Regions from separate parts of the Acidiphilium sp. C61 genome, predicted to be linked through region 1. Evidence: riboswitches for the same ligand, from Rfam matches in the RefSeq annotation. Region 1 holds a riboswitch; the other holds the start of a gene.

Region 1 (5,026 bases):
CTGATCGCGCCCATGATGGTGGCCGGCGTGGTCTTGTCGCAGCCGCCCATCAGCACCGCGCCGTCCACCGGCAGCGAGCGCAGGCTTTCCTCGACCTCCATCGCGAGCAGGTTGCGATAGAGCATCGTCGTCGGCTTCACGAAATTCTCCGGCAGCGCCATCACCGGAATCTCGACCGGAAAGCCGCCCGCCTGGAGCACGCCGCGGCGGATCGCCTCGACGCGTTCGGGGAAATGCCCGTGGCAATGGGCAAGCCCGCTCCAGGTGTTGACGATGGCGATGACCGGCTTGCCGGCATAATCCTCGGGCGTGTGGCCGAGCTGCTTGATCCGCGAGCGATGGCCGAAGCTGCGCAGGTCGGACGCGCCGAACCAGCGGTGGCTGCGCAGCTCCTCGGGCTTTTTGCGCGTCTTGGTCATCGTCGGTCTCCTCGCCTGCCGGCGCCGCGCGGCGCGGGGCCTTTGCACGGTTCTGGAATCGGGGGGCCCGGGATGCAATCCCGCCTTGGCGAGGATATGCAATCCCGCCTTGGCGAAGATATGTAATCCCGCCTTGGTGGGGATATGCAAGCCCGCCCTGCCGGCAGGGGCGCGCCGGCAGGGCGGCGGCGGATCAGGCCGCCTTGGTCTCGCGCCGCAGCCGGCGGGCGGCGCCGACCAGGTTTTCCAGCGCCGGCACCACCTCGCGCCAGCTGCGGGTCTTCAGTCCGCAATCCGGGTTCACCCAGAGCTGTTCATCCGCGAGCTTGCCCCGGGCGAGGCGGAGCAGGGCGAGGATTTCCTCCTCGGGCGGAACGCGCGGACTGTGGATGTCCCACACGCCGGGGCCGATCTCGGCCGGGTAGGCGTGGGCGCCGTCGCGGGCGAAGGCCGCCAGCAGGTCCATCCGGCTGCGCGCCGTCTCGATCGAGATCGCATCCGCGTCCATGGCGGCGATGGCCGGCATGATGTCGTGGAACTCGGCGTAGCACATGTGGGTGTGGATCGCCGTGTCGTCGCGCACCGCGGCGGTGGCGAGGCGGAAGCAGGATACCGCCCAGCCCAGATAGGCGCCGCGCTCCGCCTCGCGCAGCGGCAGCCCCTCGCGCAGGGCCGGCTCGTCCACCTGGATGATGGCGAGGCCGGCGGCGTCGAGATCGGCCACCTCGTCACGCAGGGCCAGCGCGATCTGGCGGCAGACCGTCTCGCGCGGCAGGTCGTCGCGGACGAAGGACCATTGCAGCATCGTCACCGGCCCGGTCAGCATTCCCTTCACCGGCCGGGTGGTGAGCGACTGGGCATGGCGCGCCCAGCGCACCGTCATCGGCCGGGGCCGCGCGACATCGCCCCAGATGATCGGCGGTGCGACGCAGCGGCTGCCATAGGATTGCACCCAGCCATGGCGGGTGAAGGCGAAGCCGTCGAGCTGCTCGCCGAAATACTTGACCATGTCGTTGCGCTCGAATTCGCCATGCACCAGCACGTCGAGCCCGATCCGTTCCTGCAGGCGGATCGCATCCTCCGTCCAGGTCGCGATCGCTTCGTCGTATTCGGCGGCGCTGATCTCGCTGCGCGCGAGCGCCGCCCGGGCGCGGCGCACGCCCGAGGTTTGCGGCAGCGAGCCGATCGTGGTGGTGGGGAAGGTGGGCAGGTCGAGGCGCTGGCGCTGCAGTGCCCGCCGTGCGGCGTGGGGCGGTGTGCGGCGTTCCATCGCCGGTGTTGCGGCGAGCAGCCGGACGGCGACGTCCGCCCGGTGGACCCGGGCGCTTTCGGCGCGGCTGCGGCGGGCGGCATCGGCGATCTCCAGCGGCTCGGCGATCGCGTGGTCGCCCTCGTCGAGGCCGCGGGCGATGGTGGCGATCTCGGCGAGTTTCTGGGTGGCGAAGGCAAGCCAGGGCCGGATCGCCGGATCGAGCCGGTCTTCCTGCGCGAGATCGACCGGGACGTGCAGCAGGCTGCAGCTCGGCGCGATCATCAGCCGCTCGGTGCCGCCGAGGGCGCGCGCCGCCTCGCGCGCGGTGGCGAGGGCGGCGCGAAGGTCCGCCCGCCAGACGTTCCGCCCGTCGATCAGGCCGAGCGAGAGATGGCGTGCCGGCCCGGCAGCGGCGAGGGCGGGCACGAGATCGGCCTGGCCGCGGACGAGATCGAGATGCAGGCCGGCGACCGGCAAGGCGAGGGCGGTGGGCAGGTTGTCGCCCATCGGCGCGAAATAGCTCGCCAGCAGCAGGTGCGGCGTGGCGCCGCGGGCGAGGGTTTCATAGGCGTGGGCGAAGGCGGCGCGGGCGCGGCCCGACAGGTCGAGCGCGAGGACAGGTTCGTCCATCTGCACCCAGGCGCAGCCCTCGGCCGCGAGGTCCGCCAGCACCTGCGCGTAGCAGGGCAGCAGGCGGTCCAGCAGGTCGAGCGGGTCGGACCCGTCATCGGTCTTGGCGAGCAGCAGGAACGAGACCGGGCCGAGCAGCACCGGCCGGGTGCGGCGATGGCAGGCCAGCGCCTCGCGGAACAGTTCGAGCGGGCGGTTGGCGGTGACGGTGAAGTGCTGCCCGGCGGACAGACGGGGCACGAGGTAGTGATAATTCGTGTCGAACCACTTGGTCATTTCGAGCGCCGGCAGGCCGGTGGCGGCATCGTGGCCGCCGGTGCCGCGGGCGAGGGCGAAATAGGTCGCGAGCGACACCTCCCCCCCGCGCCAGCCATAACCCGGCGGGATCGCGCCGAACATGCAGGCGGTATCCAGCACATGGTCGTAGAGCGAGGCGTCGTTGCACGGGATGTGGCCGATGCCGAGCCCCTGTTGCAGCGCTTGCGACCCGGCGCGCAGGGCGCGGGCGGCATCGTGCAGGGCGGTTTCGGTGAGCTCGCCGGCCCAATGGGCCTCGAGTGCGGCCTTCAGCTCGCGCCGGCGGCCGATGCGGGGGAAGCCGAGATTGGTGGCGATGCTCATGCGCGGCCTCCCTGGCGTGCGGGGAGGCGAACGAGGCGCGCGCGGCAGGCGCTGCCGCTGATGCGTGCAGTCATGGGTTGGCTCCGGCTTCCGGTGCACCCCGCCCGGCAGCGTTGGTTGATGCGACACCGGCAGGTCTCCTGGCTCGCGGGTCGACGCTGGTGGCCCTGCCTTCCCGAACCGGTTCCGGTTCAGTGGCTCGCCCTTGCGGGCGGACGGACCACCGGCTCGCCGCTGACAGTTGCGGGGGCAGCCATCGACTTGCTTCCGGGACAATCAGGCCCGGCCGAAGCGCACGATGTTCCCTTTTCACCCGCTCGCGCGGGACCGGTGACCTGTTGCATATGCCGGCTCGGCGGGCGGGCGGCAAGGGTGGGGTGTCGCGGATGGCCGGATGGCGGTCTGGCGGCGGCGGCGCGCCGGGTGCAGACTGCGCGCGGCAGAAGGAGACAGGCAAGATGGCCGACACGCACGAGATCGTCCTGCGGCAGATCGAGAATTACCGGTTCGAGACCGAATTCGGCGGCGGCTTGCCGAAGCTCGTCTCCGACGAGCCGCCGCCGCTCGGCGGCGGGGCGGGGCCGGAGCCGGTGCAGCTGCTGCTCGCGGCGGTGGGCTCGTGCATGTCGTCCAGCTTTCATTTCGCGATGACCAAGTTTCGCGAGGCGCCGGGGGCGATCACCACCACCGCGCGGGCGACCGTGGAGCGCGACGAGAACCGGAGGCTGCGGGTGCAGGCGATCCATGTTGCCATCGGGTTCGCCGCCGAGGCCGGGACGATCGGGCATCTCGACCGGATTCTCGGCCAGTTCGAGCAGTTCTGCACCGTCGGCGCCTCGGTCGCGCGGGGGATCCCGATCGAGGTGAGGGTGACCGACGGCAGCGGCACGCGGGTGAAGGGCTGAAGCAAGACCGTAACCAAATCAGGCTTTTGCGATCCGGGCTTCGCACGAGTTGTCCACAGAAATCTGAATAAGCCTGTGGACAAGCGCGGGGGGAATCCGGAAGCTCGCCCTTGGCGTGGGAAAGGTTAACGATTTTCGCCCCGCCCGGACGCCGGGCGGTCTGCCATCTTGCATCCGCAGGGGAGATGTGCGCAGAACGCACGGATGCCAACTGCGCCAGACGAGACCGGACCATCCAGGCTGCCGCGCCCGAGCCTGACCAACCCGCGCGACCATGTCGAGAGTTTCGCCCGGGGGCTGGCGATATTGTGCGCCTTCGGGCCGGACCGGCCGAAGATGACGCTGTCGGACGCCGCCAGGGTGACCGGGTTGCAGCGCTCGGCGGCGCGGCGGTTTCTGCTCACCCTCTGCGACCTCGGCTATGCGGTGCAGACCGACCGGTGGTTCACCCTCACGCCGCGGGTGCTGGAGCTGGGCTATGCCTATCTCGGCAGCCTGCGCTTTCCCGAACTCATCGAACCCTATCTGACCGGGCTGACGCAGCGGCTGGGCGAATCGAGCTCGGCGGCGGTGCTGGACGGGACGGAGATCGTGTATGTCGCGCGGTCGGCCGCGCCGCAGCGGCTGATGTCGCTCTCGCTCGGGGTGGGCAGCCGGCTGCCGGCGCACGCGACCTCGATGGGGCAGGCGCTGCTCGCCACGCTGAGCGAGGAGGAGGTGCGCGCCCGGTATGGGCGCGGGCCGCTGCCGGCGTTCACCCAGGCGACCATCACCGACCCGGCGCTGCTGCTCGAACGGCTGGCGGCAGTGCGGCGGGACGGGTTCGCGCTCAACGACCAGGAACTGGAACTCGGCCTGCGCTCGGTTTCGGTCGCGGTGCCGGGCAAGGGGAGCCGGCAGGCGGTTGCCCTCAATGTCGCCACCAACGCGGCGCGGGTGTCGCATGACGAGGTGATGCGCCGCATCCTGCCCGCGATCCGCGAGGCGGCGGCGCAATGCGCGCGGGCGGTCGCCCTGCTCGGCTGAGCGGGGACGCGGAAACGCCAGAAGAGGATCGGCAACAGGATCACCAGCCCGGCGGGTCGCGCAGCCGCTCGCGTCGGCGCAGCCAGGCGGGCGGGCGGAAGCGGCGCGGGAGTTTTGCGCCTGAGCAGTCCGTGTTGTTCGGGACGGGTTCGGGTTTGGGGCGGGGGGTGCGC
Region 2 (5,026 bases), 1.0 Mb from region 1:
TTCCGGCCAGCACCACCGGATCCGTCACATCCTCGTTGCAGAGATAAAAAGAACGTTGGATGCTGGCCAGAAGAGTGAGCGCGTCCTCCGCCGAGCGGCGGCGTGCCGCGACGATGGCACGGCACGCCGGCTCCGTATCGTAGACGAAGGCTGAGCGGTCGAAGAATGCGTCATCGAAGGATTGCCCGGATGCTTTCCGCACCCGTTCCCAGTGCGCGGAAGTCAGGCTTTTCGCAGCGGCATCCATGGGGACACGCATTCCCGGCAGAAGGCCACCGACAACGATGCGGATGCCCAGACGGCGAGAATATCGTGCGCGGATCGCATCGATAACCGGCGCGAACCCCCAACACCATGCGCACATAGGATCAATAAAGTAGACGAGGTCGGCTTCATATACCATATGTCACATTATGTGTATCACCCAGCAGCGTCACATGGGTTGTTTTATAATGATCGGTTTATTATAATGGAAACGAAAATGCAATCGAGCTCAAGTGTAACATGCCACGCCCACGCCTCCTGACTGACGATGACGTTCTCGACCGCGCCATTCCGGTCTTCAGACAAAATGGCTACGCGGGAACCTCGCTCAGGGATCTTACCGAAGCGACGGGTCTCAGCGCGGCGGCGCTGTATCACCGGTATGGCGACAAGGACGGCCTGTTCCGCGCAGCGCTCGAGCGGTATGCCGATGACGGGTTGACCCCCGTTCTCGAACAGCTCGCCGAACGCACTGACCCGATCGCCTCGATCGCTGATTTTCTCGGCCTGATCCGAGATCATTCGCGGGACGATCCGCTGCATCTCGGATGCCTCCTGGTGAACACGGCGATGGATGGCGGCCCGCTGTCCCCGGAGGCCCGGACGATCGTCGGGACGCGCCTCGCCGGGGTTCAGCAGTTTTTCCACGAGCGGCTTGAACATGCGAATTCTGCCGGACTTTTGCCGGCCGGCATGAATACCGCGACGCAAGCCGAGTTGCTGCTGGGGACCGTCGTCGCGTTGCGCACCTTCGCGCGGCTCGACCCTGATCCTGGCCGTCTTGACCGCCTGGTCGAGGATGCAGTGAGCCGGCTCAGGAGACCCGCGCCCGCGGCTGCATGAACAGCAGACACCACCCAAAAAAGCCCGCCGACAGTAACCGCCGGACCTGCGGTGTTTGCTGTGCGGCCTGCCGTCAAGGAGACCCTGAATGCGTGAACCCCTGAAACTTTACGATCTCGCCGGCGCCGACGAGCGCGTGCGCTTCAGCCCCAATTGCTGGCGCACCCGTTTCGCGCTGGCGCACAAGGGTCTGCCTTGCGAGACCGTGGTCTGGCGGTTCATGGAGAAAGACGCCATCGCGTTTTCCGGCCAGGGCAAGGTTCCCGTGCTGGTCGACGGCACCCGGAACATTCACGACAGCTGGGCCATCGCGCTTTACCTCGAGGATACCTATCCCGACCGTCCCAGCCTGTTCGGCGGCGCGGTCGGCCGCAGCCTCGTCCGCTTCGTCAACCAGTGGACCAGCGAAGCGGTGCATCCCGCAATCGCGAAAGTGGTGCTGCCGGACCTTGTGGACATCCTGCACGAGGGTGACCGCGACTATTTCCGCTCGACCCGCGAGGCCGCGTTCGGCACCACGGTCGGGGCGCTGCGGGCCGCACGCGAGGAAAATCTCGCCACGCTCCGCGCCACCTTGCGCCCGCTGCGCAGCACGCTGGCGGATCAGCAATTCCTTGCCGGCGACGCGCCGAACTATGCCGACCATGTCGCCTTCAGCGCTTTCCTCTGGGCGCATGCCTCGACCCCGGTAAAGATCCTCGCCGAGGATGACACGCTGCACGCCTGGTGCGACCGCATGTTCGACGCTTATGACGGGCTGGCCCGCGTCCTGCCGGCCGCCGCCTGAACGGGAGGATTTCGATGTCCGCAATCCAGGGTGTCCGCGCCTGCGTGTTCGATGCCTACGGCACGCTGTTCGATTTCGGCTCCGCTGTCGCCCGCTGCCCGGATGTGCCGGAAGACCGCCGCGCGGCGCTGGTGACACTCTGGCGGGACAAGCAGCTGCAATACACGTGGCTGCGCAGCCTGCAGAACCTCTATACCGATTTCGAAACCGTCACCGCCGACGCGCTCGATTTCGCGCTGGAGGCGACCAGCCTCGCCGACCCGAAGCGGCGCGAGGCGTTGCTCGCACTCTACCGCATCGTCTCGGCCTATCCCGAGGTGAAGGCAACGCTGGGCGCCCTCAAGGCAAAGGGCATCGCCACCGCAATTCTCTCGAACGGCACCCCTGCGATGCTCGCCGCCGCCATCGCCCATGCCGGGATCGGCGACGTGCTCGACCATGTGCTGTCGGTCGAGGCGGTGGGCGTGTTCAAGACCGATCAGCGTGTCTACCAGATGGTGCCGGCGCGCCTTGGGGTGGAACGCAAGGAGGTCTGCTTCGTCTCCTCCAATGGCTGGGATGCGTATGGCGCCTCGGCCTTCGGCTTCCGCGTCGCCTGGTGCAACCGCGCGAAACAGCCGGCGGAGCGGCTGCCCGGCGCGCCCGATGCCGTTCTCAGCGATCTCTCCGCCCTGCCCGGCCTGCTCGGCCTCGACTGAACCAGCGCTTGCGCCGCCAGCCCCGGTGGCGCTACAGCTTGATCAGGAATCGGTGGCCCGCAAGGGCTGAAACGGGAACGCAGAAGGGTGGTTTGTCGCCCCGTCTGCGGCTGCCCCCGCAACTGTGAGCGGTGAGGCGCGTTCATCCGGGCCATTGCGAGGGGGCACAGACCCGCCCGCGAGAAGGCCGAGCGCGCTGTTGACCCGCGAGCCAGGAGACCGGCCAGTTCCGAGACCATGCGCGCGCGTCCGGGCGGGGTGAACCGGGAGCGAAGGGTGAAGTCCCGTAGCCTTCGGTCGCCCTTATGGCAGCGCCCGCCCCGCCGGGTGCCGGACCGGAGTTTTTCCATGCGCGACTCCGCGCGATATCGTTTTTTCGTTCCCCTCGCCTTGTGCGGGGCTGTTGCCAATGCACACGCCCAAAACGCGCAGCTGCCCGCCGGCACCGTGCCGATCGAGACGGTTACCGCCTCCTATGTGCGGACGCCCATTGCGGATACCCCGGCATCGGTCACGGTCATCACCGCGGCCGCGCTGCGCCAGCGCGGCGTGACCACCCTCGTCCAGGCGCTCGACACGGTTCCCGGCCTGAACGTGGTGCAACTGGGTGGGCCTGGCGCCCAGACCTCGGTCTTCATCGACGGCACCAATTCCGAAGACGTGCTGGTGCTGCGCGACGGCGTGCCGGTGAATGATCCCTCGGTGGCCAACGGCGCGTTCAATTTCGGCAATGCCGGCATCGGCGATATCGCGCGGATCGTGGTGGTCCGCGGCCCGATGTCCAGCCTCTACGGCTCGGGCGCGATCGGCGGCGTCATCAACCTGATCAGCAAGCGTGGCCATGGCGCACCGCATGTCGATTACGACATCGCCGGGGGCTTTCCCGGCCAGGGCGAAGGCAGCGTTACCCTCTCCGGCCAGAGCGGCAAATTCGATTATGCGATCACAGGTTCGCTCATCGAGCAGGCCGGGTTCGACGCGACGGCGCGGCGGCTTGCCGTCTATGCCGCGCATCGCGACCCGTTCCGCTACAAGCTCGGCGCCGTCAATCTCGGCTACACACCCATCGCCGGCACGCGGATCTCGCTGATCGTCCGCGCCCGGCAGACCGGCACCCAGTATCCCGATCTCGGATATCCGATCTTCGACGACCCCTATGAAAACAGCTACGATTCGAATGTTTTCGTCCGCTTCGGCGTGAAATCGCACCTGTTCGACAACCGGCTGACCACCGAACTCGACATCGCCCATATCCAGGACGACCGCCGCTACCTCACCCTGCTCGATCCCGCCGACCCCAACCAGTTCGCCGGCGACAGCGGCTATCGCGGCGACCGCACGGTGATCCAGTGGAACAACGTGATCCGCCTGCCGAATTTTGGCCCGATGACAGACCCGACGCTCGTCGCCGGCATCGAGACCACGCATGATACGGCGATCGAGAACTACAATGCGAGCTTTGGCGGCTTTCCCTACCTCTCCAGCCTCGCCGCCTCGCAATCCATCACCGCGGGGCATGTCGGCGCGCAGGCAACCATCGCACGTCGCCTGTCAGTCCAGGGCGCCATCCGAGGTGACTCGGTCAGCGGCTACGGCACCGTGGTGACGGAGCGCGGCGGTCTCGTGCTGGCCCTGCCCGAAATCGATACGCGGCTGAAGGCCTCGGCGGGCAGCGGCTTTCTTGCCCCCTCGCTCTACGACCTGCACGGCATCGACAGCTACGGCTATCACGGCAACCCGAACCTCCACCCCGAACACTCGGTTGGATATCGGTTCGGCTTCGAAACCGTGCTGCCGGCCTTCGGCATGCCCGACGCAGTGACGCTGCAGATGAGCTATTTCCACCAGGATATCGCTAACCTGTTCCAGTATACTTCCCTGCCTGATGGCACCAGCACGGAGGAGAACGTCGCTCGCGCCCGGATTCACGGCATCGAGGCTGGCATCGGCTTCGCGCCGACCCGCTGGCTCTCCGGCCGGATCGACTATACGCGCACCATCGCCCGCGATGTCGCGACCCGGACGGCCCTTCTGCGCCGGCCGGATAACGCCGGATCGCTTACCCTCTCGATCCACCCGATCCCGGCGCTGTCGATCGAGCCCGCCATCCGCTATGTCGGCCGCTTCTCGGATTACCTCTACGCCAATTCCGGCTATCCGACTGGCACCGGCCTAGCCCGGCCCGGCACGATCGCCAATCTGGCGGTCAACTACCGCGTCAGCCGGGCCCTCACTCTTTTCGCGATCGGCCGCAACCTGACCAACTCCCCCTTCGAGCCGGCAAACGGTGTGCAAATCCCCGGCCAGAATTTCCTGTTCGGCCTGAGAGGCACGATCGGCGGATGATGTGACAGCTCGGTTCAGGCGGCAGCATAAGACATATTCGTGAAAGACATATGTTGCGATGCACAAAAAACTTGAAACGGGCACCGGA

Evidence for each region. A riboswitch is a leader RNA that binds a small molecule or an ion and turns the genes downstream of it on or off. The one in region 1 is predicted to bind cobalamin.
Region 2: it holds a riboswitch for cobalamin, as region 1 does, so the genes downstream of both, HUW10_RS07725 (TonB-dependent siderophore receptor) here and metE (5-methyltetrahydropteroyltriglutamate--homocysteine S-methyltransferase) in region 1, are expected to answer to the same signal.

The regions. Positions count from the first base shown of each region.
Region 1 is NZ_CAJHNI010000005.1:2,091,657-2,096,682, forward strand. Features, by position in the region: gene araD (L-arabinonate dehydratase) at 1-419, opposite strand, end outside; gene metE (5-methyltetrahydropteroyltriglutamate--homocysteine S-methyltransferase) at 613-2,922, opposite strand; cobalamin riboswitch at 3,035-3,269, opposite strand; gene HUW10_RS12655 (OsmC family protein) at 3,381-3,827, shown strand; gene HUW10_RS12660 (IclR family transcriptional regulator C-terminal domain-containing protein) at 4,032-4,853, shown strand; gene HUW10_RS12665 (hypothetical protein) at 4,894-5,026, opposite strand, start outside.
Region 2 is NZ_CAJHNI010000005.1:1,047,984-1,053,009, forward strand. Features, by position in the region: gene HUW10_RS07705 (DsbA family protein) at 1-403, opposite strand, end outside; gene HUW10_RS07710 (TetR/AcrR family transcriptional regulator) at 505-1,107, shown strand; gene HUW10_RS07715 (glutathione S-transferase family protein) at 1,196-1,894, shown strand; gene HUW10_RS07720 (haloacid dehalogenase type II) at 1,909-2,592, shown strand; cobalamin riboswitch at 2,626-2,835, shown strand; gene HUW10_RS07725 (TonB-dependent siderophore receptor) at 2,941-4,938, shown strand.